Regions from separate parts of the Streptomyces similanensis genome, predicted to be linked through region 2. Evidence: riboswitches for the same ligand, from Rfam matches in the RefSeq annotation. Region 2 holds a riboswitch; the other holds the start of a gene.
The links. Region 2 has a riboswitch for glycine ahead of gcvT (glycine cleavage system aminomethyltransferase GcvT). Riboswitches for the same ligand answer to the same signal wherever they lie in the genome.
Positions count from the first base shown of each region.

Region 1: linked by a shared signal. The riboswitch ahead of gcvP (aminomethyl-transferring glycine dehydrogenase) and the one ahead of gcvT (glycine cleavage system aminomethyltransferase GcvT) in region 2 are both predicted to bind glycine.

Region 1 covers NZ_BAABKC010000126.1:7,644-21,905, forward strand. The annotation lists gene ABEB07_RS34280 (bifunctional nuclease family protein) at 1-349, shown strand, start outside; gene ABEB07_RS34285 (MerR family transcriptional regulator) at 548-1,231, shown strand; gene ABEB07_RS34290 (DNA polymerase IV) at 1,349-2,746, shown strand; gene ABEB07_RS34295 (PRC-barrel domain-containing protein) at 3,105-3,482, opposite strand; glycine riboswitch at 3,596-3,691, shown strand; gene gcvP (aminomethyl-transferring glycine dehydrogenase) at 3,870-6,755, shown strand; gene ABEB07_RS34305 (ABC transporter ATP-binding protein) at 6,846-7,937, opposite strand; gene modB (molybdate ABC transporter permease subunit) at 7,989-8,834, opposite strand; gene modA (molybdate ABC transporter substrate-binding protein) at 8,840-9,670, opposite strand; gene ABEB07_RS34320 (molybdopterin-dependent oxidoreductase) at 9,823-10,329, shown strand; gene ABEB07_RS34325 (TOBE domain-containing protein) at 10,364-10,756, opposite strand; gene ABEB07_RS34330 (APC family permease) at 10,893-12,842, opposite strand; gene ABEB07_RS34335 (DUF5999 family protein) at 13,169-13,375, opposite strand; gene ABEB07_RS34340 (hypothetical protein) at 13,803-14,262, opposite strand, start outside.
Region 2 covers NZ_BAABKC010000025.1:18,671-32,932, reverse strand. The annotation lists gene ABEB07_RS08990 (M1 family metallopeptidase) at 1-1,090, opposite strand, end outside; partial or broken gene ABEB07_RS08985 (ABC transporter ATP-binding protein) at 1,878-3,135, opposite strand; gene ABEB07_RS08980 (oligopeptide/dipeptide ABC transporter ATP-binding protein) at 3,132-4,232, opposite strand; gene ABEB07_RS08975 (ABC transporter permease) at 4,229-5,236, opposite strand; gene ABEB07_RS08970 (ABC transporter substrate-binding protein) at 5,306-7,060, opposite strand; gene ABEB07_RS08965 (ABC transporter permease) at 7,119-8,117, opposite strand; gene ABEB07_RS08960 (enhanced serine sensitivity protein SseB C-terminal domain-containing protein) at 8,531-9,286, opposite strand; gene ABEB07_RS08955 (enhanced serine sensitivity protein SseB) at 9,415-10,218, opposite strand; gene ABEB07_RS08950 (AAA family ATPase) at 10,260-10,958, opposite strand; glycine riboswitch at 11,124-11,224, shown strand; glycine riboswitch at 11,225-11,341, shown strand; gene gcvT (glycine cleavage system aminomethyltransferase GcvT) at 11,420-12,547, shown strand; gene gcvH (glycine cleavage system protein GcvH) at 12,660-13,037, shown strand; gene glyA (serine hydroxymethyltransferase) at 13,050-14,262, shown strand, end outside.

The DNA.
Region 1 (14,262 bases), on a different contig from region 2:
CATCGCCTTCGCCCAGCAGGGCATGGCTCCCGCGCGGCCGCTGACCCACGACCTGTTCAAGGACGTGCTGGAGGCCGTCGGCCAGGAGCTCACCGAAGTGCGCATCACGGACCTGCGTGAGGGCGTCTTCTACGCCGAGCTGGTCTTCGCCAGCGGCGTCGAGGTGAGCGCCCGTCCGTCCGACGCCATAGCGCTGGCGCTGCGCACCGGTACGCCGATCTACGGCAGTGACACGGTGCTGGACGACGCGGGGATCGCGATCCCGGACGAACAGGAGGACGAGGTGGAGAAGTTCCGCGAGTTCCTCGACCAGATCTCGCCGGAGGACTTCGGCAGCAGCAGCCAGTGACACGCCGGCACCCGCCGTCGGCCGCCGAGGGTCGCGCGCAGAGAGCCCGCGAGGACATTCGGCTAGCCTTTCCCCGCGGTAGGGCACGGGAAACCACTCTTAGGGTGATTATCACTCGGCGTGCCGAGTGTGGCGATCGTTGACGCACCCCTGGTGACTGCCTACCGTCGAGGAGGCAGGTCAAGGACGGAGGTCGGCGTGAGAAGCAGCGGCGACGGTACGGCTGGGGACATCCCCGGGCGCGGTGTCGGCGGAGGCGTTCCGTACCCTTCCCCAAGCTCTCGGCTCCGCTCCAGCAGCGGATACCCCCATCACGCCGGCACGGCCGACCACGCCCCGCAGTGGCCGGCGGCCGTGCCCAGCAGCAAAGGGGCGGCGTCCATGGTGACCGAGGAGATCGGCTACCGGGGTCCGACGGCCTGCGCAGCCGCCGGCATCACCTATCGGCAACTGGACTACTGGGCGCGCACCGGCCTGGTCGAGCCGAGCGTGCGGCCCGCGCACGGCTCCGGCACCCAGCGGCTGTACAGCTTCCGCGACGTCGTCGTGCTGAAGATCGTCAAGCGGTTCCTGGACACCGGTGTGTCGTTGCAGAACATCCGTACCACGGTGCAGCACCTGCGGGAGCGCGGCTTTCAGGACCTGGAGCGCATGACGCTGATGAGCGACGGCGCCACGGTGTACGAGTGCGGCTCGCCGGACGAGGTGCACGAGCTGCTCCAGGGCGGCCAGGGCGTCTTCGGCATCGCCGTGGGCGTGGTGTGGCGCGACGTCGAGAGCGCGCTGTCCCAACTGCACGGCGAGCGCGTCGACACGGGGGAGACCCTGATCGGCCACAACCCGGGCGACGAACTGGCCCGGCGGCGCAACCGGGCGGTCTGACCACACCGGTTCGACCACACCGGGGCCGCGCCCTGCCCCGGGCTGCGCGCCCGTCCCGTCCCCGTGCCGGCACTCGGCGCGGGGGCGTTGTCAGTGGTGTGGTGCAGCATCGTAGATGTGAGAACCGCGCCCACGATCCTGCACCTCGACATGGACGCCTTCTTCGCCTCGGCGGAGCAGGCGTCCAAGCCGAGCCTGCGCGGGAAGGCCGTGATCGTGGGCGGCCTGGGACCGCGCGGGGTGGTCGCCACCGCGTCGTACGAGGCGCGGGTCTTCGGCGTCCATTCGGCGATGCCCATGGCGCAGGCGCGGCGGCTCGCGCCCAACGCCGCCTGCCTGGTGCCCCGGTTCGCCTTCTACCGTTCCATCAGCGAGCAGGTGATGGGGCTGCTGCGCTCCCTGTCGCCGCTGGTGGAGCCGCTCAGCCTGGACGAGGCGTTCGTGGACCTGGAGGCCGGGGGAGCGGCCGGGGACGCGGACTCGGCCCGGCTGGTGGGGGAGGGGCTGCGCGCCGACATCCTGGCCGTCACCGGTCTGACGGGTTCGGTCGGGCTGGCTGCCTGCAAGATGCTCGCGAAGATCGCCTCCGAGCAGGCCAAGCCCGACGGCCTCGTCCTCATCGAGCCCGGCACCGAGCGGTCCCTGCTCGAGCCCATGCCGGTGCGGACCCTGCCGGGTGTGGGTCCGGCGACCGGCGACCATCTGCGGCGGGCCGGCATTCACACCGTGGGCGAAATCGCCGAGGCGGGCGAGGGTGAGCTGGTACGACTGCTGGGCAAGGCGCACGGGCAGGCGCTGCACGCCATGGCGCTGGCTCACGACGAGCGGCCGGTGGTCGCCGAACGCGAGGCCAAGTCGGTGTCGGTGGAGGACACCTACGACGTCGACATCCACGACCGGCTGCGGGTCGGTCTCGAGGTGCGGCGGCTCGCCGACCGGTGCGTGCGGCGGCTGCGGGCTTCCGGTCTGTCCGGGCGGACCATCGTGCTGAAGGTGCGGCGGTACGACTTCTCCACGCTGACCCGGTCCGAGACGCTGCGCGGCCCCACCGACGACCCGGCGGTGGTGCGGGAGGCCGCGGCCCGGCTGCTGGAGTCCGTGGACACCACGGGCGGGGTCCGGCTGCTGGGCGTGGGCGTGACCGGGCTGGCCGACTACACCCAGGAGGACCTGTTCGCGCAGGCCGCCGGCGCCCGCGCGGAGAGCCTCGCCGAGGAACCGGCGGAGGAGCCCGACGAGGAGCAGGCCGCGCCGGCCGAGCGGCGCTGGCCCTCGGGCCACGACGTGCGGCACGCCGAACACGGGCACGGCTGGGTGCAGGGCAGCGGCGTGGGCCGGGTCACCGTGCGCTTCGAGACGCCCCTGTCGGAGCCGGGCCGGGTGCGGACGTTCCGCGTCGACGACCCGGACCTGGAGCCGGCCGACCCGCTGCCGCTGGTGCGGCGAAGACAGAACGGGGCGGAGGGGGCGGAGGGTGCGGCCTGCGCGGTGGGCGGTGTCGACCCCGCGCTGTGAGGGGTGGGGTCGGTGGGTCGCGTCCGCCGTGTCCGGTGACCGCCGCGCGGTGGGCGGGGGTGCCGGATCGGTGGGTGTGGCGAGGCTGCCTCCCGGTGGCTCGCGGGTGCGGGGGCCGAGGCCGCCTGCCTCGGTGGCGCGGGGTGAATCCGGTGGGTGAGTCGGCGGCGCCGAGGCGGCGACCGGTGGCGGCTGCGGACGGCTGCGGGTGGCTGGGACGCTTGAGGAGGGGTGAGGAGGGGGAGGGAGCGGGCTGCGGCGGGCGGGGGTGGGTGAGTCGGCGGTGCCCGGCGCGGCCCGGTGCGCGAGAGGGAGGGACCTGCTCGTGCCTGCTCGTGCCTCCTCCTGCCTGCTCGGGTCAGACCTCCTCGGTGCCCGAACCCGCGAGTCTGCCGAAGTCGTGGTCGGGGAGCGCGGGAGCGGGGGCCACGTCGAGGCCGTAGTGGTGGTAGAGCTGCAGTTCCTGCTCGGGGGAGAGATGGCGGCCGACGCCGAAATCGGGGGCGTCCTTGATCAGTGCCCGGTCGAAGGGGACGCGCAGCGCGCCGTCGACCAGTTCACTGGGCTCCAGGGGGACGAAGGCGTCCCGGGAGAACAGCCCGGTGCGTATGGCGGCCCACTCCGGCACACCGGTGGCGTCGTCGAGGTAGACCTCGTCCACCGTGCCGATCTTGTCGCCGTTGCGGTCGAACGCCTTGCGGCCGATCAGGTTGCGCGGATCGATCTCGGTCAGCACGGTCCCTCCACATGGTCGCAACTCATCCGTAAGCACTACGAAAGAGCACATTCGCCCAGGCGGCCACTCGAAGACCTGTGCGCCCGCCCCGCTGGTACCCTGGCAGCGGCTGCTGACCCCGTGCGGGAGAGTCCTCCGGCGAACACCGGAGGCGCCGAAGGAGCAAATCCTCCCCGGAATCTCTCAGGCCCACGTACCGCACGGACGAGGTCACTCTGGAAAGCAGAGCGGGTGTCGACGGCTCCCGCTCTCACCGACGGTGAAAGCCGGGCGCCGTCCAGGCGGCCCCGGTGAAGCTCTCAGGTTGAGATGACAGAGGGGGAGGCCGTCGGGGCACCCACGCCGTGGTGTCCCTCGAAGGTCGCGTCAGACCAGGAGGCCTCCGCAATGACCGCCCAGCGCATCCCGCTCTCCGAGCTCGAACAGGGCATCCCCTTCGAGCAGCGTCACATCGGCCCCGACCACGAGGCCCAGGCCAAGATGCTCGCGCAGGTCGGCTACGGCTCGCTCGACGAGCTGACCGCCGCCGCCGTGCCCGATGTGATCAAGAACGCCGACGCGCTCGACCTGCCGGGCGCGCGCACCGAGGCCGAGGTGCTGGCCGAGCTGCGTTCCCTCGCCGACCGCAACCAGGTCCTCGGCTCCATGATCGGGCTCGGCTACTACGGCACGTTCACGCCGCCGGTCATCCTGCGCAACGTCATGGAGAACCCTGCCTGGTACACGGCCTACACGCCCTACCAGCCGGAGATCTCGCAGGGCCGCCTGGAGGCGCTGCTCAACTTCCAGACCGTGGTCGCCGACCTCACCGGACTGCCCACCTCCGGCGCCTCGCTGCTCGACGAGGGCACCGCGGCCGCCGAGGCGATGGCCCTGTCCCGGCGCATGGGCAAGAACAAGAAGGGCCTCTTCCTGGTCGACGCGGACGCGCTGCCGCAGACCATCGCCGTCATCCAGACCCGTGCCGAGCCGACCGGCGTCGAGATCGTCGTCGCCGACCTCGCCGAGGGCATCCCGGCCGAGATCGCCGAGCGCGAGATCAACGGCGTGCTCCTCCAGTACCCGGGCGCCTCGGGCGCCGTACGCGACCTGAAGCCGGTGATCGACCAGGCGCACGCGCTGGGGGCCCTGGTCACCGTCTCCGCCGACCTGCTCGCCCTCACCCTGCTGAGGTCGCCCGGCGAGCTGGGCGCGGACATCGCCGTCGGCACCACCCAGCGCTTCGGCGTGCCGATGGGCTTCGGCGGACCGCACGCCGGCTACATGGCCGTGCACGAGAAGTTCGCCCGCAGCCTGCCCGGCCGCCTGGTCGGCGTCTCCGTCGACGCCGACGGCAACAAGGCCTACCGCCTGGCCCTCCAGACCCGCGAGCAGCACATCCGCCGCGAGAAGGCCACCAGCAACATCTGCACCGCGCAGGTGCTGCTCGCCGTCATGGCCGGCATGTACGCCGTCTACCACGGCCCGGACGGCCTGAAGGCCATCGCCGACCGCACCCACCGCTACGCCGCCGTCCTCGCCGAGGGACTGCGGGCCGGCGGCGCCGACGTCGTCCACGGCGCGTTCTTCGACACCCTGACCGTCCGGGCCGAGGGCCGGGCCGCCGAGGTCGTCGCCGCGGCCCGCGAGGGCGGCGTCAACCTGCGCCTGGTCGACGCCGACCACGTCTCGATCGCCTGCGACGAGACCACCACCCGCGCCCACCTGCGCACCGTCTGGACCGCCTTCGGCGTCGCTGGCGACATCGACGCCCTGGACGCCGCCGCCGCTCAGGCGCTGCCCGAGGACCTGCTGCGCACCGACGGCTACCTCGCCCACCCGGTCTTCCAGCAGTACCGCTCCGAGACCGCGATGCTGCGCTACCTGCGCAAGCTCGCCGACCGCGACTACGCGCTCGACCGCGGCATGATCCCGCTGGGCTCGTGCACCATGAAGCTCAACGCGACCACGGAGATGGAGCCGGTCACCTGGCCCGAGTTCGGGCAGCTGCACCCCTTCGCGCCGGCCGAGCAGGCGCGGGGCTACCTCCAGCTCATCCACGAGCTGGAGGACCGCCTCGCCGAGGTCACCGGCTACGACAAGGTCTCCCTCCAGCCCAACGCCGGCTCCCAGGGCGAGCTGGCCGGTCTGCTCGCCGTGCGCGGCTACCACCGCGCCAACGGCGACGAGCAGCGCACCGTCTGCCTCATCCCGTCCTCCGCGCACGGCACCAACGCCGCCAGCGCCGTGATGGCCGGCATGAAGGTCGTCGTCGTCAAGACCGCCGAGGACGGCGAGATCGACGTCGAGGACCTGCGGGCGAAGATCGAGCAGCACCGCGACCAGCTCGCCGTGCTGATGATCACCTACCCGTCCACGCACGGTGTGTTCGAGGAGCACGTCGCCGACATCTGCGCCCAGGTCCACGACGCCGGCGGCCAGGTCTACGTCGACGGCGCCAACCTCAACGCCCTGGTCGGCCTCGCCAAGCCGGGCCACTTCGGCGGCGACGTCTCGCACCTGAACCTGCACAAGACGTTCTGCATCCCGCACGGCGGCGGCGGTCCCGGCGTCGGCCCGGTCGCCGTCCGCTCCCACCTCGCGCCGCACCTGCCCAACCACCCGCTCCAGCCGGAGGCCGGACCGGCGACCGGCGTCGGCCCGATCTCCGCCGCGCCCTGGGGCTCGGCCGGCATCCTGCCGATCTCCTGGGCCTATGTGCGGCTGATGGGCGGCGAGGGCCTCAAGCGCGCCACGCAGGTGGCGGTGCTGAGCGCCAACTACATCGCCAAGCGCCTGGAGCCGCACTTCCCGGTGCTCTACACCGGCCCCGGCAACCTGGTCGCGCACGAGTGCATCATCGACCTGCGCCCGCTGACCAAGGCGACCGGCGTGAGCGTGGACGACGTGGCCAAGCGGCTGATCGACTACGGCTTCCACGCGCCGACGATGTCCTTCCCGGTGGCCGGCACGCTGATGATCGAGCCGACCGAGTCCGAGGACCTGGCCGAGCTGGACCGCTTCTGCGACACGATGATCGCGATCCGCGCCGAGATCGAGAAGGTCGGCTCGGGCGAGTGGCCCGCGCAGGACAACCCGCTGCGCGGCGCCCCGCACACCGCGGCCGCGCTCGGCGGCGCGTGGGACCACGCCTACAGCCGCGAGGAGGCCGTCTTCCCGGCCGGTGTCTCGGCGGCCGACAAGTACTGGCCGCCGGTGCGCCGCATCGACCAGGCGTTCGGCGACCGGAACCTGGTCTGCTCCTGCCCGCCGCTGGACGCGTACGAGGACTGAGCGCCGTGACGCACCAGGCCCCGCCCGGCATGTCGTGCCGGGCGGGGCCTGGTCGTGTCGGGCGCGGGCGGGACGCCCCGGGTGCGGGGCTCAGGCCGGGTAGGCGTGCGTCTGAGCCGCTTTGACGGCCGCCCAGACCTCCGCGCCCGGGTGCAGGCCGAGCTCGGCGGCGGCGACCGTCGTCAGGTCGGCGGCCAGGGCCAGCTCGCCGGTGAGGTCCGCCCGGATCTGATCGCCGTGCGTCTCCAGCCCGGCCACCTCGCACCGCCACAGATTGCGCGCGCTGCCGGCGGCCGGGCGGTCCCGGTGCAGGGTGACCGCGCTCGGCGGGAACGCCACGAAGGCCGGTCCGGACAGTTCCTCGGTGGTGGCGACGGCGGGGCCGGCCTCCAGCCGCACCCGGTGCCCCTCCGCCTGCCCCCGGTACAGGTTCAGACCGACGAGCTGGGCGATGTAGTCGGTGCGCGGCCGCCGGGCGATGTCGGCCGGGGCGCCCTCCTGCACCACGCGTCCGTGCTCCACCACCACCAGCCGGTCGGCCAGCACCATCGCGTCCAGCGGATCGTGCGTGACCAGGACGGCGACGGCCTCGAACTCGGCGAGGTGGCGGCGCAGCTGGGCGCGGACCTCCAGCCGGGTGCGGGCGTCCAGCGCGGCGAGCGGCTCGTCCAGCAGCAGCAGCCGGGGCCGGGTGGCCAGGGCGCGGGCCAGGGCCACCCGCTGGGCCTGGCCGCCGGAGAGCCGGCGGGGCTTGGCTCCGGCGTGGTCGGTCAGGCCCATGCGCGCCAGCCACTCGGCGGCCCGCGCCCGCGCCTCGGTCCTGGAGGCGCCCTGGCAGCGCGGCCCGAACGCCACGTTGTCCAGGGCGGACAGGTGCGGGAAGAGCAGGTAGTCCTGGAAGACCACGCCTACCGGGCGCGCCTCCGGCGGTGTGCGGTCCAGTGCGGCGCCGTCCAGGCGCAGATGGCCGGCGGTGAGCGGGGAGAGACCCGCCAGCGCGCGCAGGGCCGTGGTCTTGCCGGCGCCGTTGGGGCCGAGCAGCGCGACCACCTCGCCGGGGCGGGCGGTGAGCGCCACGTCGAGCCGGAAGGCGCCGCGGGCGACGACGAGCCGGGCGTCAAGACCTTCGCCGGGCACGTCCTCGGCGCGGACGCCGGCCGGGGTCTCGTCGGTGTGGGTCATGAGGCGATGTGGGTCATGAGGTGAGCATCCAGGGTGCGGGGCGGCAGCCGGTCATGAGGAGGCCGTCATCCAACGGTCCCGCAGACCGGCCAGGACCGCGATCGACACGGCCAGCAGGACCAGGCTCAAGGCGATCGCCGCCGCCGGGTCGTCCTGAAGGGCCAGGTAGACGGCGAGCGGCATGGTCTGGGTGCGGCCGGGGAAGTTGCCGGCGAAGGTGATCGTCGCGCCGAACTCGCCGAGCGCCCGCGCCCACGCGAGGACGGCGCCCGCCGCGATGCCGGGCGCGATCAGCGGCAGGGTGACCCGGCGGAACGCGGTGAAGCGGGACGCGCCGAGCGTGGTGGCCGCCTCCTCGTAGCGCGGGTCGGCGGCGCGCAGCGTGCCCTCGACGCTGATGACGAGGAACGGCATGGCCACGAACGCCTCCGCGACCACCACGCCGGCCGTGGTGAACGGCAGGGTGATCCCGAACCAGGAGTCGAGCCACTGCCCCACGACGCCGTTGCGGCCCAGTGCCAGCAGCAGCGCCACACCGCCCACCACCGGCGGCAGCACCAGCGGCAGCGTCACCAGGGCCCGTACGAAGCCGCGGCCGGGGAAGTCGGTGCGGGCCAGCAGCCAGGCCAGCGGGACGCCCAGCACCAGGCTCACCGCGGTGGCGGCGGTGGCGCTGACCAGGGAGAGCTGGAGGGCCTGCCACACCTCGGTGCTGGTCAGCTGGTCGGGCAGGGTGCGCCAGGGGGCGCGGATCAGCAGGGCGAGCAGCGGCAGCAGCAGGAACGCCAGGCCCGCCAGGGCGGGCACCAGCAGCGGCAGCGGCACGCCCCGCGCGGCACGGCGGCGCCGCGCCCCGCTCCGCGGGGTCACGGCGCCGTCGCGGCCGGTTCGGGCCAGGGTTTTCACGGCTTGAGGAACCCGGCCTGGTTCAGGACCTTCTGGCCCTCGGCGGACTTCACCAGCTCGATGAACGCCTTGGCCGCCGTGGCGTTGCCGGCGTCCTTGAGCAGGGTGATCGGGTAGTCGTTGACGGCCTTGGCCGACTCGGGGAACTCCACGCCCTCCACCTTGTCACCGGCCGCGTGCACATCGGTCTTGTAGACGACGGCCGCGTCGGCCTCCTTCAGCTCGACCTTGGTCAGGGCGCTCTTGACGTCCTGCTCGTAGGAGGCGGGGGTGAGCTTGAGGTCGCTGGCGGTCAGCGCCTTCTGGGCGGCGGCGCCGCAGGGCACCGTCTTGTCGCACAGGACGACCTTCAGACCGGACTTGGTGAGGTCCTTGAGCGAGGCGATCTTGTCCGGGTTGCCGGGCAGGGTGGCGATCTCCAGCTGGTTGCGGACGAAGGTGGCGGGCGTGCCGACCGCGTCGCCCTTGTCCGTGACGATCTTCATCGTCTTGGCGCTGGCGGCGGCGAACACGTCGGCCGGCGCTCCGCTGGTGATGCTGGCGGCCAGGGTGTCGCTGCCGCCGAAGTTGAAGGACACCTTGGTGCCCGGGTGCTGCTGCTCGAACTCCTTGCCCAGCGTCGTGAAGCTCTCCTTCAGGGAGGCCGCGGCGAAGACGGTCACCGTGCCGGAGAGCTTCTGCGAGGAGGCTCCGGAGGCGGCGGCCGACGGCGAGGAGGAGCTGTCCGACGAGTCGTCGGAGGAGGAGCAGGCGCTGAGGGCCAGCAGTGCCGCGGCTCCCGCACCGGCCACCTGCAGGGTCCGGGTCCGGCGCACTGAACGGGTCATCACGGATCTACTCCTCTGGTCGTGCACGAAGAAGGCTGTCGAGCCTAGGGGCACGGCCGTGCGGGGCCGTGCGGCGATGATACTGCCGCAGTTGAGAGGGGTAAGTCACCTGTTGCTTTGCATGAGCTGTTGTTCTGTGACTTCAGGGTCGCATGTGCGTTTATACGGCGCTCCACCTGGGGACGGACCTCCCGGAGGTGGTGGCGGTGCCGCTCGCGGAGCTTGTCCTGACCGGTGACCTCGCCCGGCCGGTGCGCCTGACCGTGCCCGATCTGCTGGGCTGGCCGCAGCACCGGGCAGGGGTGAGTTTCGAGTGCGCGACCAGCGGAGTGCGCCGCCACCGGTTCGCCGGGCCGCGGCTGTACGACGTGCTGGCCGACGCCCGGCCCGCCTTCGACGCGGCGCGGCGCAAGGACCGCCTGCGCTTCCTGATCGCGGTCGCGGGCGCCGACGGGCACCGCACGCTGCTCTCCTGGGCCGAGATCGACCCGGACTTCGCCGCCGCCCCGGTCCTGCTGGCGGTGGCCATGGACGACACCCCGCTCGACGGGACCGGGCCCCAGCTGGTGCTGCCGCAGGACCGCTGCGGGGCGCGCTACATCAGCGCCATCAGGGCGATCCGGGTGGACGGCGGGTACGCGCCGGCCGCCGCGGCCTGAGACCGGCGGCGCCGGAACCGGCGGCCGCCGCCGGTCACGCCCGGTCGATGTGCACGTTCGTGGACTTCACACGGGCGGTGGCCTCCATGCCGACCTCCAGGCCCAGTTCCTCCACCGCTTCCCGGGTCAGCAGGGAGACCAGCCGGTGCGGGCCGGCCTGGATCTCGACCTGGGCGGCCACGTCGCCGAGCTTGATGGCGGTCACGATCCCGGGGAAGGCGTTGCGGACCGAGGTGTAGGAGGGGTCCTCCTCGCCGCCGGAGGCGGCCAGCTCCACGGAGAAGGCGGCGAGGTCCCGGCCGTCGACGAGCCGCCGCCCGCTCTCGTCGCGGTGGGTGGCCACCCGGCCCGCGTCCGCCCACCGGCGCGCGGTGTCGGGGCTGACGCCGAGCAGACGGGCGGCCTGGCCGATCGTGTAGGACTGCATGCCGGCCACGATAGGGCCACCGGCGGGCTGTCCGGACGCGGGGTCGGCCCGGGGCGCGCCGCGGCCGACCGGCCGGAAGGCGGCAGGGGCCCGGCGCGGTCCGCACGAGACCGGCCCGGGGGCGTGCCGCGGCCGCTCAGCCGGTGTGCACGCGGGGCCGCTTGGCGCGGTCCGGCTCCGCCTCGCGCAGCACCTCGCGGGTGACCGGCGCGACCTCGCCCTGGCCGAAGAGGAAGAAGCGCAGGAAGTTGCGGAACGGGTTGCCCTCGGTCCACTCGAAGTAGATGTGCGGGATGCAGCCGGTCGTCCTGCGGACCTCCAGCAGCAGCGCCGCCAGGGCGTTGGGCACCGAGGACGACTGGCAGGAGAGCACCCGGTAGCGGTCGTGCAGGACCTCGCCGCGCACCGTCAGGTCCGCCTCGAACTCGGAGGGGTCGGTGACCGTCACCTCGACGAAGACGAAGTCCTCCGTGTCGGGGATGTCGTTGTCGGCGCGGATCTGCTCGATCTTGTCGTGGTACTCGGCCTTGTCGCGGCGGCCCGGCTTGTTGGCGATGAACCGGATCCGGCGGCTGGCGATGTCCCGGACGAAGCGCTGCGCCATCGGGTCCATGGTCACGCTGGTCACCCGCAGTTCGAAGGCGCGGGCGAGCCGGGACAGCAGGGACACCAGGATGATGCCCACGATGAAGCAGGCGCCGATCTTCACGCCGTCCGGGCGCTCGATGACGTTGACGACGGTCGTGTAGAGGAACACCGCCGAGATCACCGCGAACGCGATGGTCCAGTGCCGCTGTCCGGCCTTGCGGGCGGCGATGGTCACGGCGATCGCCGCGGAGCTGATCAGCACCAGCACGCCCGTGGCGTACGCGCCGCCCTGCTTGTCGACGTTGGCGTCGAAGATCCAGGTGACGAGGAAGCCGATCAGGGTGAAGACGAGCACCATCGGCCGCACCGCGCCGGCCCAGTGCGGGGCCATGCCGTAGCGGGGCAGGTAGCGCGGCATCAGGTTGAGCAGCCCGGCCATCGCGGAGGCGCCCGCGAACCACAGGATGGCGATGGTGGAGACGTCGTACACCGTGCCGAAGACGTTCCCGAGGTAGTCGTGCGCCAGGAAGGCCAGCGCGCGTCCGTTGGCCTTGCCGCCGGGCTGGAACTCCCGTTCCGGGATGAGCAGGGTGGTGATGAGGCTGGTGGCGATCAGGAAGCAGCTCATGATCAGCGCGGCCGTGGTGAGCAGCTTCTTGGTGTCCCGGATCCGGCCGGCCGGCCGCTCCTCGGTGTCGCTCGCGTCGCCCTTCACGTGCGGCATGACGGCGACGCCGGTCTCGAAGCCGGACAGGCCGAGGGCGAGTTTCGGGAAGACCAGCAGGGCCACGCCGACCATGGCGAAGACGTTGCCGTGCTGGGCGGTCAGGGCGCCGGTCCAGTCGGTCACCAGGTGCTCGGCGGTGACGACGTGCCACAGGCCCGTGACCACCACCACGACGTTCAGCGCGAGGTAGACGCCGACCAGGACGACCGCGACGCCGATCGCCTCCAGGAACCCCTTGAGGAACACCGCGCCGAGCAGCGCCAGCAGGATCAGCGTGATCAGCATCCGGTGGTCGTGCAGCGTGCTCGTCAGATGCGGGTTCTCCACCAGGTGGGTGGAGGCGTCGGCGGCCGACAGGGTGATGGTGATCAGGAAGTCGGTGGCGGCGAAGCCGAGCAGGGTGAGGACGAACAGCTTGCCCTGCCAGAACGACAGCAGGCGTTCCAGCATCGCGATGGACCCCTGGCCGTGCGGGCTCTCCTCGGCGACCCGGCGGTAGACGGGCAGCGCGCCCGCGAGGGTGACGACGACCAGGACGAGGGTGGCGACCGGCGACAGCAGGCCGGCCGCGAGGGCGGCGATGCCCGGCTGGTAGCCGAGGGTGGAGAAGTAGTCGACGCCGGTCAGGCACATCACCCGCCACCAGCGCTGACCCTGGTGCGGGGGCTCCGGCGCGGCGTGCGGCGCCTGCTGCACGCCCTTGCCCATGTCGGAGAGGCCCTCCAGCATCCAGGCGCGCAGCCGACTGGGAGGGTGTTCGGTGGTGGCCATCGGCCCTGCTCCTGAGGTACGGCTCGGTGGGATCGGGCCTTCGTGCGGACGGAGCACCAGCGTAAGCAGACAGTGACGCCCAGACCCACGGTTGCCGGGCCCAGCGGACGTCAATCTTCCGTTAAGAGTCCCGCGGACCCTCCGTCCAGCATGGCCGGGCCGGTCCCGCCGCGCACACCCACGCGTCCGTTCCGCCGCGCCGGACGGTAGCGGGTCCGGTCGCGGGGCGTCGCCGGACACGCGTCGGGGCCGGTCCGCACGCGGGGTGCGGACCGGCCCCGTGAGGCGATCCCGGGCGGCCCGCCGGAGCGGGCCGCCCGTCGTGCTCAGGCCGCGGTCACCACGCGCCCGGCGCCCAGCGGGCGGTGCGGCGCGATGACCCGGCCGTCCGGCAGGAGCTCACCGGTGTCCTCGAAGAGCAGGACGCCGTTGCACAGCAGGCTCCAGCCCTGCTCCGGGTGGTGCGCCACCAGACGGGCGGATTCCCGGTCGGCGGAGTCGGCTGTCGGGCACGGTGGCTGGTGCTGGCACATGGATGGGATCTCTCGCTCTGATGGGTGGTCCGGGATGGTCGTCGCGTCCGTTCCGCGGCTGCTGGCATTCTGCATGGCCGCCCCCCGTTTGATAAGTCGGACTGGCACCAGTGTTGCCCCGCGGGCGTGATTCCGCAGGGATTTCGCGGCACCGCTTCTCAAAGGTTCAAGACGCGTCACCCGCCCGAGCGGTTCACCTCAACTGCACTGTCACTTCGGGTGGTTCGCGGTAGCCGAGGGTGACTAGCCCGGTCGGGTCGGCGGGTGGTCCGGTCGGCGGCCGCCATTCGTCCGGCCCCTGTCCGGCTCATTGGAGTGAATTACGGCTCGCATGAGCGAATTACTTCTGCCCGTGAAACGCCGTACCCGCCGCCGGGAGATCCGGCGGCGGGTACGGGGTGTCTGTCGAAGTGTGACGGCGTGCGGGTCAGGCCGGCGATCCCAGGAGTCTCACCGGGGCGGCCCGGTGGGTGAGGAGCGGCAGCAGGTCGGCGACCCGGTGCGGCACGTGGGCCGGGATGCCGGGCGGGGCCGGCGCGAGCGGGACGAGCAGATCGGTGTCGTCCGGGTGCCCGTCGGTGCCGTCGCCGTCGATGTCGCCGTGCAGCCACAGCGTCAGCATGTACAGGCTGGGCATCGACAGCAGGCGCGGCTGGTACGGCTGGCCCATGCTCTCCGCCTGGCGCAGCGCGCGTTCGGTGGAGGTGACGTAGGGCCCCTCGAAGAAGTGCGAGAAGGCCCAGCCGTCGGGGGTGAGCATGGTCTCGGCCGCGGCCACCGCGTGTTCGCCGCTGCGGATCAGGAAGCGCCATCCGGCCAGCCGGGTCGCGGACGCCCCGTCGGCGCTGATCCGGTCCAGGACGTGCACGGGCAGGGGGAGTTCGGGT
Region 2 (14,262 bases):
GGAAGGAGTCGTGCGCGGAGCGGGTGCCCCGGTGCTCGGTCCACAGCCACTCGGCGTAGGTGGCGAAGCCCTCGTTGAGCCAGATGTCCTTCCACTGGTCCACCGAGACCGAGTCGCCGAACCACTGGTGGGCCAGCTCGTGCACGATGGTGCCCTCGCTGCGCACCGCCGAGTACGCCGGTTTGCTCTGCACCTCCAGCGAGAAGCCCGCCTCCGGCATGTCGTCGACGATGGCGCCGGTCTCCTCGAACGGGTACGGCCCGAACACCTGCGACCAGTAGTCGGTGGCCGCCGCGGTGACCCCGTACACGTCGACGCTGTTGCTGTTCTTCAGTACGGGGTCGACGGCGACGTAGATCGGTGTGCCGGCCGGGGTCCGGCCGGTGCGCACGTCGAACTTGCCGATGGTGGCGGTGGCGAGGTAGGTGGCCATGGGCCGGTTCTCGCGCCAGTGGGTGTACGTCGAGCCGCCCCGGTCGTACGTCGAGACCAGGCGGCCGTTGGAGACGCCGGTCAGGCCCTTGGGTGCCTTGATGCGGATGTCGTAGGTCGCCTTGTCGGCGGGGTGGTCGCTGGAGGGGAACCAGGTGGAGGCGGCGTTGGGCTCGCAGGCGACGAAGACGCCGTCCGCGGTCTTCATCCAGCCGTACTTCGAGCCGAAGACGATCGGGCCGCTCAGCGGCTGGGGCACCCCGCCGTAGGTGACGGCGACCTGGAAGTCGCGGTGCTTGCGCAGCGTGCGGCGCGGGGTGACGCGCACCTCGTCGCCGTCGCGGGTGAACCGCGCGGGTCTGCCGTCCACCCGGACGTCGGTGACCTGGAGCTGCTGGAGGTCCAGGTCGAAGGAGGCGAGGTCGTCGGTGGCGCGGGCGGTGAGGGTGGTACGGCCGTCGAGGCGGCCGGTGGCCGGGTCGTAGGCGATGTCGAGCGCGTAGTGGCGGGCGTCGAAGCCGCCGTTGCCCAGGTCTGGGAAGTAGGGGTCGCCGATGCCCGGGGCGCCGTGGATGGGGGCGGAGGAGGCGGCGACGGTCAGGAAGGAGAGCGCCGCGGTGACGACGGCCCCCAGACGTGCCGAACGGGAGAGTGCCATGAGGTCATCCCTTCGCGCGTGCGTCGATCGGTGGATCGCACGTACGGAGACGACTCTGCGCTCTCCCGTTCGGTCATGTGCATGACTTTGCCAACTTGTCATGCCTCAGTCGACGGTCACTCCTGACCGGTGCGGTCGGCTCGGCTGTCGCCTTCGCCGTCTTGGGCCGCGTCGCCGTCCCGGGCCGCGTCAGCGGTCGCGGCCTTCTTGGCCGCGGCCTTCTTCGCGGGAGCCCTCTTCGCGGGGGCCTTCTTCGCCGGGGCGCGCTTCTTGGCGGCGGGCTTCGCCTCGGCGACGGCCGGGACCGGCTCGGCGGCCTCGGCCTTCGGCTCGGCGGCCGGGGTCGCGGACACGGGCTCGGCCTTGCCGACCGGGGCCGGCTCCGCTGCATCGGCTGCCGCCGGCTCGGCCTCGGCCGGGCCCTCGACGTCGGTCGCGGGCTCGGCAGCGGCGACCGGCTTCGGCTCGGCTTCGGCCGGGGTCTCGGCGTCGGACGCGGCAGCCGGAGTCGACTTGGCCTCGACGTCGGCCGTGCCGGCCGGAGCCGACTCGGTCTTCTCCGCCGCCGGCTTCGCCTCCGCCTCGGTCCCGGCCGGAGTCTTCGCCAGGGGCGCGGGCTCCGTCTCGCCGTCGGCCTCGGCCGCCTTCGACTCCTCGGCCGCCAGGGCCTCGGCCTCGGACTCGGCAGCGACGACCGGCTTCGGCTCGGTCGTCTCCGCCGCCGTCTCCGCCGCCGGCTTCGCGTCCGCCCCGGTCACGGCCGGGGTGTCCGCCTGGGCCGGCTTCGCCGGGGCGTCGGCGGCGGACTCGTCCGCCACCGGCTCGGCCTTCGTCACCTCGGCGGCCGGAGCCGCCGCCGGCTCGTCCGCCGTCGACGGCTGCGCCGCGGCCACCGCCGCCGACGTCTCGGCGGACTTGGCCAGGGCCTCCTCGGGGACCAGCTCCGCGGCCTCCTTCGCGGCCGACAGCAGCACGGTGTCCTGCGGGGCCTGGTCCGCGAAGTTCTCCGGGTGGTGGCAGGCCACCCGCTGCCCTGGCTTCAGCTCCACCAGCTGCGGCTCGGTCGTCTTGCAGATCTGCGTCGCCTTCCAGCACCGGGTGTGGAAGCGGCAGCCGCTCGGCGGGGCGATCGGCGAGGGCACGTCGCCCTTGAGCAGGATGCGCTCGCTCTTCTGCCCCCGGCGCTTGGGGTCGGGCACCGGCACGGCCGACATCAGGGCCTTGGTGTACGGGTGCATCGGCGCCTCGTACAGCGAGGTGCGGTCGGCGAGCTCGACGATCTTGCCGAGGTACATCACCGCGATCCGGTCCGAGACGTGCCGGACGACGGACAGGTCGTGCGCGATGATCACGTACGTCAGGCCCAGCTCCTGCTGGAGGTCGTCCATCAGGTTGACGACCTGGGCCTGGATCGACACGTCCAGCGCGGACACCGGCTCGTCCGCCACCACCAGCTTCGGCTTGAGCGCGAGCGCGCGGGCGATGCCGATGCGCTGGCGCTGGCCGCCGGAGAACTCGTGCGGGTAGCGGTTGTAGTGCTCGGGGCTCAGGCCCACCAGCTCCAGCAGCCGCTGGACCTCCTTCTTCACCCCGCCCTCGGGCGTCACGTTCTGCAGCCGGAACGGCGCGGAGACGATCGAGCCGATGGTGTGGCGCGGGTTCAGGGAGCCGTACGGGTCCTGGAAGATCATCTGGATGTCCCGCCGCAGCGGACGCATCTGGCCGGCGCTGAGCCGGGTGATGTCCCGGCCCTCGAAGTGGATCGTGCCGCCGGTCGGGTCCTGCAGGCGGGTGACCACCCGGCCCATCGTGGACTTGCCGCAGCCCGACTCGCCGACGACGCCCAGGGTCTCGCCCTTGCGCACCTCGAAGTCGATGCCGTCGACCGCCTTCACGGCGGCGACCTGGCGCTGCAGGATGCCCTTCTTGATGGGGAAGTGCTTGGTCAGGCCGGTGACCTTGAGCAGCACCTCGCGGTCGTCGTCCGCCGCCCGCTTCGGCTCCGCGGCCTCGGCCGCGGCGTCCGTCTTCTTCGTCTCACTCACAGCTTCGGCGCAATCTCTTCGGTCCAGATCCGCGTACGGTCCTCCGGCGAGAGGTGGCAGGCGGACCAGTGGCCGCCGTCGACCTGCTGCAGCTCGGGGCGCACCGTGCGGGTGACGTTCCCCTTGGGGAGGTCCGCGTAGGGGCAGCGCGGATGGAAGGCGCAGCCCGAGGGGACGTTGATGAGGCTCGGCGGCTGGCCCTTGACCGGGATGAGCCGGTCGGAGGTCTCGCGGTCGACGCGCGGCATCGAGCCCAGCAGGCCCCAGGTGTAGGGGTGCTGGGGCCGCTCGAAGATCTCGTCGACCGGGCCGCGCTCCACGCACCGGCCGCCGTACATCACCAGCACCTCGTCGGCGATCTCGGCGACGACGCCGAGGTCGTGGGTGATGAGGATGACCGCGGAGCCGAACTCCTTCTGGAGGTCGCGGATCAGGTCGAGGATCTGCGCCTGGACGGTCACGTCGAGCGCGGTGGTCGGCTCGTCCGCGATCAGCAGCTCGGGGTTGTTCACCAGCGCCATGGCGATCATGGCGCGCTGGCGCATGCCGCCGGAGAACTCGTGCGGGTAGGAGGCGGCGCGCTTGGCCGGCTCGGGGATTCCGACCCGGTCCAGCATCTCGATCGCCCGGGTGCGGGCGACCTTCTTGCTGACGTCGTGGTGGTTGCGGTACGCCTCCACGATCTGGTTGCCGACCGTGTAGTACGGGTGCATCGCGGACAGCGGGTCCTGGAAGATCATCGCCATCTCGCGGCCGCGCAGCTTGCGCACCTCGTCCGGGGTGGCGGAGACCAGTTCCTTGCCGTCCAGCCAGATCTCGCCGGACATCCGCACGTTCTTGCCGCGCGCGCCGAGCCGGTGCAGGCCCATGATCGCCAGCGAGGTGACCGACTTGCCGGAGCCGGACTCGCCGACCACGCTGAGGGTCTTGCCCTTCTCCAGCTTGAAGCTGAGCCCGTCGACGGACTTGACCAGGCCGTCGTCGGTCGGGAAGTGCACCTTGAGGTCGCGGACGTCGAGGAAGGCCTCGGGGGACTTCTTCTCGGCGGGGGCGGCCGGCTCGCTCACTGCGGCGCCGGTCTTGGAGAGTTCGGTCACGAGAGCCTCACCCGCGGGTCGGCGGCCGCGTAGAGCAGGTCCACCAGGAGATTTGCGATGACGACGAAGGCCGCGGCGAGCAGGGTCACGCCGAGGATCTTGGGCAGGTCGTTGTCGGTGATGCCCTGCACCGCGTACTGGCCGACACCGGGCAGCGAGAAGACGCTCTCGGTGATCACGGCGCCGCCGAGCAGCAGGCCGAGGTCCATGCCGAAGACGGTGATGATCGGGGTGAGGGCGGCCCGCAGTCCGTGCCGGACGACGACCTTGCGCTCCCGCAGGCCCTTGGCGCGGGCGGTGCGGATGAAGTCCTCGTTCATCGTCTCCAGCATGCCCGAGCGGGTGAGCCGGGCGTAGACGGCGGAGTACAGCAGCGCGAGCGAACACCAGGCCGGCAGGAGGGTGTTGGCCCACTGCTGGGGGTTGTCGGTGAACGGGACGTAGTCGCGTCCGAAGATCGGCCACTTGAAGACGAAGAGCAGGATCGCCAGCTGGCCCGTGAAGAACATGGGCAGCGAGACACCGGCGAGCGCGATGCCCATGAAGGTGCGGTCGAACAGCGAGCGCGGCTTGAGGGCGGAGACGACGCCGACCGTGACGCCGGACAGCAGCCACAGCACCGCGGCGCCCGCGGCCAGCGAGAGGGTCACCGGAAGGCGCGAGGTGAGCTGCGGCCAGACCGCCTCGTGGGTCTTGAAGGAGTAGCCGAAGCACGGCGCGTCGCAGTGCACCGTGGTGGGACCGATGCTGTAATCGGCGCCGGCCACGATCCCCTTGATGAAGTGCCAGTACTGGACGTAGACCGGCTGGTCCAGTCCGAGGTTGTGCTTCACCGCGAGGATGTCGGCCTTCGACGGGCTCTTGCCTATGTACTGCTGCGCCAGCTGGTCAGCGGTCTGACCGACTAGCCGCGGCAGCAGGAAGAAGATGGCGAAGGTGACCGCGGAGACGACCAGCAGCAGGATCACTGCCGCGAACGTCCGGCGGAGGATGTACGAGATCACGGGGGCCGGCGCCAGCGCCCGCGGGTGGCGAAACCCGCGGGCGCCAATGCCTTCACCTGCCTTCCGGGGCTACTTCTTCGTGGTGCCGATGTTGAGGTAGTCGTACTGACCGCTCCAGGCCGCCGACGAGGCCACGTTGGTGGCGTAGGGCGAGCGGTAGAGCAGGACCTTGAAGTAGGTCAGCGGGACGATGACCGCCTGGTCCATGGTGGTCTTGTCGATCTCGGCGTACAGCTTGTTGCGCGCGGCCACGTCCGGGTTGGCGATCGCTTCGGCCAGCTTGGCGTCGACGTCCTTGTTCGCGAACTGCGACAGGTTCGTGTTGCCGGACTGGCTGATGGCCTTGCTGTTCAGGATCTGCTGGAGGAAGCCGTAGCCGGACGGCCAGTCGGCGCCCCACTGCATCATCATGATGCCGATGTTCTGCTTCTCGGTGAACTTCGGCACACCCGCGTAGTCGGTGAAGTACTTGCCCTGCGGGTACTGCTTGAGGGTCGCGTTGATGCCGACCTTCTTCAGCGAGCTGATGATCGCCGTGGCCGCGTCGACCTCCGACTGGCGGTCGGAGCGGGCCGAGATGTTGGTGTTGATCGTGGTGTGACCGCAGGCCTTGAGCTGGTCCTTGGCCTTGGCCACGTCGCCCTTGCTGTCCGCGGACGCGTACTGGTCGGCCTTCTCGTAGCCGGTGATGTCCGGCGGCACGACGGTGGAGGCGATCTCACCGCGGACCGGGCCGCCCATCGCGGTCTGCACGGAGACCTTGTCGATGGCGTACTCGACGGCCTTGCGGCAGGCGACGTTGTCGAACGGCTTCACCTTGGTGTTCAGCGCGGCGTAGACGAGCCGGCCGCCGAAGGTGTTGTCGGTGCTGGCCTTGCCGTCCGCCGAGTTGAGCAGGCTAGCCTGGGTCGAGGACCCGACGCCGATGCCGGTCAGCTCCGCCGTGGCCTTGCCGGACTGGAGGTCCTGGTCGATGGTCTCGGCGTTGACCTTCAGGTTGATGACGATCTTGTCCGGCAGCTGCTTGCGCAGCGGGTCGGTCTTCGCGTCCCAGTTCTTGTTGCGCACCAGGACGGCCTTCTGGCCCTCCTCGTAGCTCTGGAACTGGTAGGAGCCGGAGGACACGATGTGCTTGACGTAGTCGACGCCGTCGTCCTTGGCCTGCGGCACCGGGGCCGTCTGCGGAGCGGCGACGAGGTAGTCGAACTCCTGGAAGGCGCGGTTCAGGTGGAAGACGATCGTGGTGTCGTCGGGCGTCGCGATCGAGGACAGGCCCTTGGCGCTCTTGTCCTTGTACGGGCCCTTGTAGTGGTCCGGGTCGTCCAGGTACTGCTGGAAGTAGTTCGGACCGAGCGAGAGCACGTCACGCGCGAAGTTGGACCGCTCGACGGCGTACTTGACGTCCTTCGAGGTGATCGGGGTGCCGTCCTGGAACTTCAGGCCCGCACGCAGCTTGTACGTCCAGGTCTTGCCGCCGTCGCTGGAGACGCCCTTGCTCGCGGCGAGGTCCGGGACCAGGGTGTTGCCCTGGGTGCCGGGGCCGGGCTGGAACGTCATCAGCGGACGCGCCCACAGCCGGCTCAGGTTGTACATGTACGCGTAGTACGTGTTGCCCGGGTCGAAGGAGTCCGGGACGTCCGACATCTCGTAGGTGACCGTGCCACCCTTCTTGTCGGACGCGTTGACGACGCCCTTGGTCGCCGCGTTGGCGCCGGCCGCCTTCGGCTTGCCGCCGTCCTTGTTGTCGTCGGCCTTGCTGCAGCCTGCCAGTAGCAGGCTGACGGAGCCGATGGCCGCGACCGCGGCCAGCGCTGACCTTCGCATGATGGTCTGCTTCCCCTCCATAGATCGGAAAAATTGATGGGCTCTCAGCGAGCAGGCGTCAGCGGCTGCGCGGGTCGAGAGCGTCGCGGAGACCGTCGCCGAGCAGGTTGAACGCGAGGACGGTGACGAAGATGGCGAGGCCCGGAACGATCATGTACTCCGGGTCCACCTGGTAGTACTGGACGGCGTCGCGGAGCATGCCGCCCCAGGAGGCCTGCGGGGGCTGGATGCCGACGCCGAGGAAGCTCAGGGACGCCTCGAAGAGGATGTTGGTCGGGATGAGCAGCGTCGAGTAGACGATGATCGGGCCGACCAGGTTGGGCATCAGTTCCCGGAACAGGATGTACGGCCCCTTGGCGCCCATGCCCCGGGCGGCGTCCACGAACTCGCGCTCGCGCAGCGCGAGCGTCTGGCCCCGGACGATGCGTCCCAGATAGGGCCAGTTGAAGAAGCCGATCACGAAGATGAGCACGCTCAGGTGCAGCGGCAGCCCGTTGAGGCCGAACGCGCCGCCCTGGAGGGTGGCGGAAATGGCGATCGCGAAGAGCAGGAGGGGGAAGGCGAGGAAGGTGTCCATCAGGCGGCTGATGACCGAGTCGACCCGGCCGCCGTAGTAGCCGGCGACGACGCCCATGATCGCGCCGATCACGTTGGACAGGATGGTCGCGCCGAAGGCGACCACCAGGGAGACCCAGGAGCCTTCGAGGATGCGGGTGGCGGTGTCGCGGCCGAACTTGGGGTCCACGCCCAGCGGGTGGTCCATGCTCATGCCGCCCCAGCCGCCCTGCGGCAGCGAGGTGTTGGGGTCGATCAGGTCCTGGTTGAAGGCGTTGGGGTCGAGGCCGAACAGGGCCTGGAGCGGGCGCGAGGCGACCGCCAGCAGGATCAGCAGGATCACGATGACGCCGCCGGCGACGGCGACCTTGTCCTTCTTGAACCGCGACCAGGCGATCTGCCCGAGCGAACGACCCTCGATCCGCCCCTCACCGGCGCCGGTGAGCACAGCCTCCGGCTGCGCCTCGGCTGCCGCCCCGGTGGTCTCGATCGGTGCGGTCACTGTGACCCGACCCCTCTCGCCGGTGGTGACCGGCTTGCGCCCTGCCGCTGTGCGCGGCGTTTGGTACGTGGCTGCCGGGCTCGGTCCGCGGGTGGAGCGGCCACTGTGACCCGGCTGTTACGTCAACTTGCGTTTGAACACGGGTCGTCGACCTCGTGTCTGACTCGCGAGTCTTCAGCGTGGTCGCGATCACCCGCCAGAGGGGACGGCGAATGTATGCGCAACCGTGATGCAGTCCGGGGGATTCCGTTATCCGAACAGCGGGTAACGCCCCTCGAACACTGAACAGTTGGGACACAACGGCGATCCTGCGCTCTTCGGGGCCAATCGCCGACAATCTACGCGCGCAGAAGAGGGGACCCTGCGGAGATCCTGTGCGCAAACCGGAAAGCGGCCACACCGGGCCGCTCCGTTCAGTAAGCGCCGCCGACCGGCGGGTAACCGTAGCCGCCGGTCGGCCCCGGGGCGGGCAGGGCGTGGGCGTCGCGGTCGTAGAACGGGCGGGAGTTGGCGCGCAGCCACATCGCGACCGGGTCGAACTCGTCGGACATCGCCACCGTCGACACCGGCAGCCCGTCCGGGACGGCGCCGATGGAGCGCTGCATCATCGCCCGCACCGAGTCCACGGCCGGCGGCGAGGTGTCGTACACGTCCAGGCCGATGGCGAGGTAGGGCGCCCCGAAGGCGGGCTGCACCCAGGCCCGGCGCAGCGAGCGCAGCGCCGGGGTGCGGTGGGCGTTCTGGGTGAGCAGGGCGTAGAACTGCGGGATCTCGATCGCCGGTTCGGACAGTCTGAGCGGCCCGGCCGGCTGGCGGTCCAGGCCGGCCGCGATCCGGCGCAGGTCCAGCCAGGGCACGCCGACGCCGCCGCCCGGCGCGTGCGGGTTGAGCCACAGGCCGTAGCGGTCGGGGTAGAGGGTGCGGGCGACGTCGAGGGCGTCCACCACCTCGTAGGACCGCATCCAGCCGCTCGCGGAGAGCTCCTGGGCGGAGGTGACGCAGGGCGCGTAGCCGTGGCCGTCGACCTCCATGCGGCCGTACTGGGCGTCCGGGGCGCCGGCCTGGCCGTGCCACAGCAGCATCCAGATCTGGCCGGTGGCGGGGGTCGCGAGCGCGTGCAGGAGCGACTCGTAGGCGTCGTAGCGGCCGGGGGTCACCTGGCGCAGCATCTGCTCCACGTGCCCGGCCGCGGTGCCGCTCGCGCTGGCGCTCACCTTTTACCGCCCCTTCGTGTAACTCCTCACCGAGCTGTGCGACTAGCTTAAGGCCGCCTACCGGCTCGGTCGCTGCCGTGACTTCAGTGCCCGTACTGGTAGAAGGGGCGGACGTTGTCCCGGAGCCAGGTGATGACCGGGTCGTCGGCCACGTCCATGAGGACCAGGTTCACCGGCCAGGCGACCGGGGCCGCGGCCAGGGCCCGGCCCAGGGCGTCCAGCGGGCGGACGCGCAGGTCGCCCTCCCACTGGGCCAGTTCGACGCCTATGAACATGACCGGGTCGGCGGTCTCGACGGCCGCCAGGCAGCGCCGGGCGGAGACGACGACGCCCGTCCCGGCGAACTCGGCCGAGGCGGCGGCCAGGAAGTCCACCGGGTCGTCCTGCCAGTCCGGTTCGAACAGGCGGACCCGGCCGCCGCTCGCCGGGCCGTCCAGCGCGCTGCGGCCGGAGCGGCACAGTTCGGCCACCGCCTGCGGCGGCAGCGGGAGGCCGACGACGCCGTCCGGGTTGAGCGCGAGGCCGATCTGCGGGGGCAGCCCGCGGGCGAACTCGACGGCGGGCGCGATGGTGTACGCCATGTGCGGGCCGGCGGCCCGGCGCAGCTGCTCCTCGGAGCTGAAGACGGGCACGTAGGCCTGGCCGTCGATCTCCAGGGCGGGCAGGTCGAGGGGGCCGCTGTGCGGGCCGCCGCCGCCGGGCAGCGGCACCCACAGGAAGCTGCGGCCGAGCACCTCGACGACGCGGGCGCCGGCCGTCGGCACGCCGAGGGAGGCCGAGAGCACTTCCTCCAGTTCGTTGCCGGGCCAGCCGCCGTGCGGCTGGGGGTGTGTCGGTACCGGGAAATCCCCCGGAAGGTCCGCGGAGAAGTCCGCCGGGAAGTCCATCTGCCTACCGCCTGCTGGGAACCACTGATGTGACCGAAAGGCTAACGGGTGCCGTCCGCGTCCTCGCCGGTGAACCCGATCCGGTGCAGGGCGGCGGCGGCCGCGCGGTCCAGCAGGACCGCGGAGCCGCAGCCGGCGGGCACCTCGCCGCCCTCCACGGCGCGCAGCAGCCGGGCGGCCGAGCGGCGGTGGCGGGCGAAGGCGTGCCGGGAGACGCCGCGGCCGCGCCGCCGCTGGCCCCGCAGGGCGGCGTCGGGGGTGACGTCGAGCAGCAGGAGGTGCAGGGCGCCGCCGCGGCGGCGGGCGGCGCGGGCCAGCCAGGAGCGGACCCAGGTCCGGGTGCCGCAGTCGTGCACCACGACCGGTGCGCCGGTGCGCAGGGCGCGGCGCAGGGCGGCGTAGTGGGCGAGGCGGACCAGGGGGCGGTAGAGGGCGTAGGGCAGGCGGCGGGGCAGCCGGGCGGCGAAGCGGTCGCGGGCGTCCTGGGAGTCGATGCGGACGCCGTCGGCCGCGCGCCGCATCAGGGTCGACTTGCCGCCGCCGGGCAGGCCGGTGACGACGACCAGGTCGCGGGGGCCGAAGAGCAGCGCGCGCGGGCCGCGGCCGGAGCGCTCGCGCAGGTCGCGGACGACGGGCGCGGGGGCCGGCCCGGCGGCCGCGCGGGTGCGGCCGGTCCGCTGGGCGGGCAGCGCGGGGGCGTGGGTCGTGGCGTACGCCGGCACGGGTCTGTTCACCGTCATCGTCCTCCCCTGGTGATGGGGTTCACCTACCCCCGGTAAAAAGAACGTAATGCGCTTCTGCCCGCGTTCCCGTGCGCGTTCTGCCACAGGCCGGTTACGGATGCGGCCCTGCCGGGCGGCGGCGAGCCGTGCAATGATGGGCGCGCCAACTGCATACCGGCCGCTTGAATCCGCGCGGGAGAGTCCCCGGCAGCACGTCTGTCCGGGGCGCCGAAGGAGCAAGTCCCTCCCTTGAATCTCTCAGGCCCCGTTACCGCGCGGGCGAGGCACATCTGAAAAGCGGGCCGCTGCCGCAGTGGCTCCACCCAAGGTGCAAGCCGTGACCCGTCCGTGCGACGGCGGTCATGGCGAACCTCTCAGGTTCCGATGACAGATGGGGAGGACACGAGTCCTGTCCTCGTCCTCCCGTACGCCGGCACGCGCCGGCGCGTGGGAGACCCCATCGCCTTGGAGACCGACCGATGAGCAGTTCCGCCTCCCGTCCGCCGCGCCGTACCGCGCTCGACGCGCTGCACCGCTCGCTCGGGGCGACGATGACCGACTTCGCCGGCTGGGACATGCCGCTGCGCTACGGCTCCGAGCGCGACGAGCACCTCGCGGTGCGCACCCGGGCCGGTCTGTTCGACCTCTCCCACATGGGCGAGATCGCGGTCACCGGGCCCGATGCCGCCGCCCTGCTGAACTTCGCCCTGGTCGGCAACATCGCCTCCGTCGGCGTGGGCCGCGCCCGCTACACGATGATCTGCCGCGCCGACGGCGGCATCCTGGACGATCTGATCGTCTACCGGCTGGCCGAGACGGAGTACCTGGTCGTCGCCAACGCCTCCAACGCGCAGGTGGTGCTGGACGCGCTGACCGAGCGGGCGGCCGGCTTCGACGCCGAGGTCCGCGACGACCGCGACGCGTACGCGCTCATCGCCGTGCAGGGCCCCGCCTCCCCCGGCATCCTCCAGTCGCTGACCGACGCCGACCTGGACGGCCTGAAGTACTACGCCGGCCTGCCCGGCACGGTGGCCGGCGTCTCCGCGCTGATCGCCCGCACCGGCTACACCGGCGAGGACGGCTTCGAGCTGTTCGTCGACCCGGCCGACGCCGAGAAGCTGTGGCAGGCGCTGACCGAGGCCGGCGCGGAGGCCGGGCTGATCCCGTGCGGTCTGTCCTGCCGCGACACGCTGCGCCTGGAGGCGGGCATGCCGCTGTACGGGCACGAGCTGACGACGTCGCTGACCCCGTTCGACGCGGGGCTCGGCCGGGTGGTCAAGTTCGACAAGGAGGGCGACTTCGTCGGCCGCGAGGCCCTGGAGCGGGCCGCCGAGCGCGCCGCGCAGAACCCGCCGCGGACGCTGGTCGGCCTCATCGCCGAGGGCCGCCGCGTCCCGCGCGCGGGCTACCAGGTGGTGGCCGGCGGCGAGGTGGTCGGCGAGGTCACCTCCGGCGCCCCCTCCCCCACCCTGGGCAAGCCGATCGCCATGGCGTACGTCGACGCCGCGCACGCCGCGCCCGGCGCCGAGGGTGTCGGCGTGGACATCCGGGGCAGTCACGAGCCGTACGAGGTCGTGGCCCTGCCGTTCTACAAGCGGCAGAAGTGACACTGTCGTAACCGACCGCCGTGGCCCGGGGCGCATCGCCCCTGTTCACGCGCGCCTTCCGCAGTCCCCCTCCCTTCACCAGCACCCTCCCGCGTACAGGAGAATTCAGGCCATGAGCAACCCCCAGCAGCTGCGTTACAGCAAGGAACACGAGTGGCTGTCGCCCGCCCGGGACGGCGTCGCGACGGTCGGCATCACCGAGTTCGCGGCCAACGCGCTCGGCGACGTCGTCTTCGCCCAGCTCCCGGAGGTCGGCTCCACGGTGGCCGCGGGCGAGACCTGCGGCGAGCTGGAGTCGACCAAGTCGGTGTCCGACCTGTACTCCCCGGTCGCCGGTGAGGTCACGGAGATCAACCAGGACGTGGTGGACGACCCGTCGCTGGTGAACTCCGCGCCCTTCGAGGACGGCTGGCTGTTCAGGGTGCGCCTCACCGAGGAGCCGGCCGACCTGATGAGCGCCGACGAGTACGCCGCCCAGAACGCCGGCTGAGGAGCGGACGCGATGACTGTCCTCAACACGCCCCTGCACGAGCTGGACCCGGACGTGGCCGCCGCGGTCGACGCCGAGCTGCACCGCCAGCAGTCCACGCTGGAGATGATCGCCTCGGAGAACTTCGCCCCGGTCGCGGTCATGGAGGCGCAGGGCTCGGTCCTCACCAACAAGTACGCCGAGGGCTACCCGGGCCGCCGCTACTACGGCGGCTGCGAGCACGTCGACGTGATCGAGCAGATCGCGATCGACCGGGTCAAGGAGCTGTTCGGCGCCGAGCACGCCAACGTGCAGCCGCACTCCGGCGCCCAGGCGAACGCCGCCGCGATGTTCGCGCTGCTCAAGCCCGGTGACACGATCATGGGCCTGAACCTGGCGCACGGCGGCCACCTGACCCACGGCATGAAGATCAACTTCTCCGGCAAGCTCTACGACGTGGTCGCCTACCACGTCGGCGAGGACGGCCTGGTCGACATGGCCGAGGTGGAGAAGCTGGCCAAGCAGTCCAGGCCGAAGCTGATCGTGGCCGGCTGGTCCGCCTACCCGCGGCAGCTGGACTTCGCCGAGTTCCGCCGCATCGCGGACGAGGTCGGCGCGTACCTGATGGTCGACATGGCGCACTTCGCCGGTCTGGTCGCGGCGGGCCTGCACCCCAACCCGGTGCCGCACGCCCACGTGGTCACCACCACCACGCACAAGACCCTCGGCGGCCCGCGCGGCGGTGTGATCCTGTCCACCCAGGAGCTCGCCAAGAAGATCAACTCCGCGGTCTTCCCCGGTCAGCAGGGCGGTCCGCTGGAGCACGTGGTCGCCGCGAAGGCGGTGGCCTTCAAGGTGGCCGCCTCCGACGACTTCAAGGAGCGCCAGCGGCGTACCCTGGAGGGCGCCCGCATCCTGGCCGAGCGCCTGGTGCGGGACGACGCCCGCGCGGTGGGCGTGGACGTGCTGACCGGCGGCACCGACGTGCACCTGGTCCTGGTGGACCTGCGCGACTCGGAGCTGGACGGCCGGCAGGCCGAGGACCGCCTCCACGAGGTCGGGATCACGGTCAACCGCAACGCCGTCCCGAACGACCCGCGTCCCCCGATGGTCACCTCCGGCCTTCGGATCGGCACCCCGGCCCTGGCCACCCGCGGCTTCACGGCCGAGGACTTCGCCGAGGTCGCGGACGTGATCGCCGAGGCGCTGAAGCCGTCCTACGACGCCGACGCGCTCAAGGCCCGGG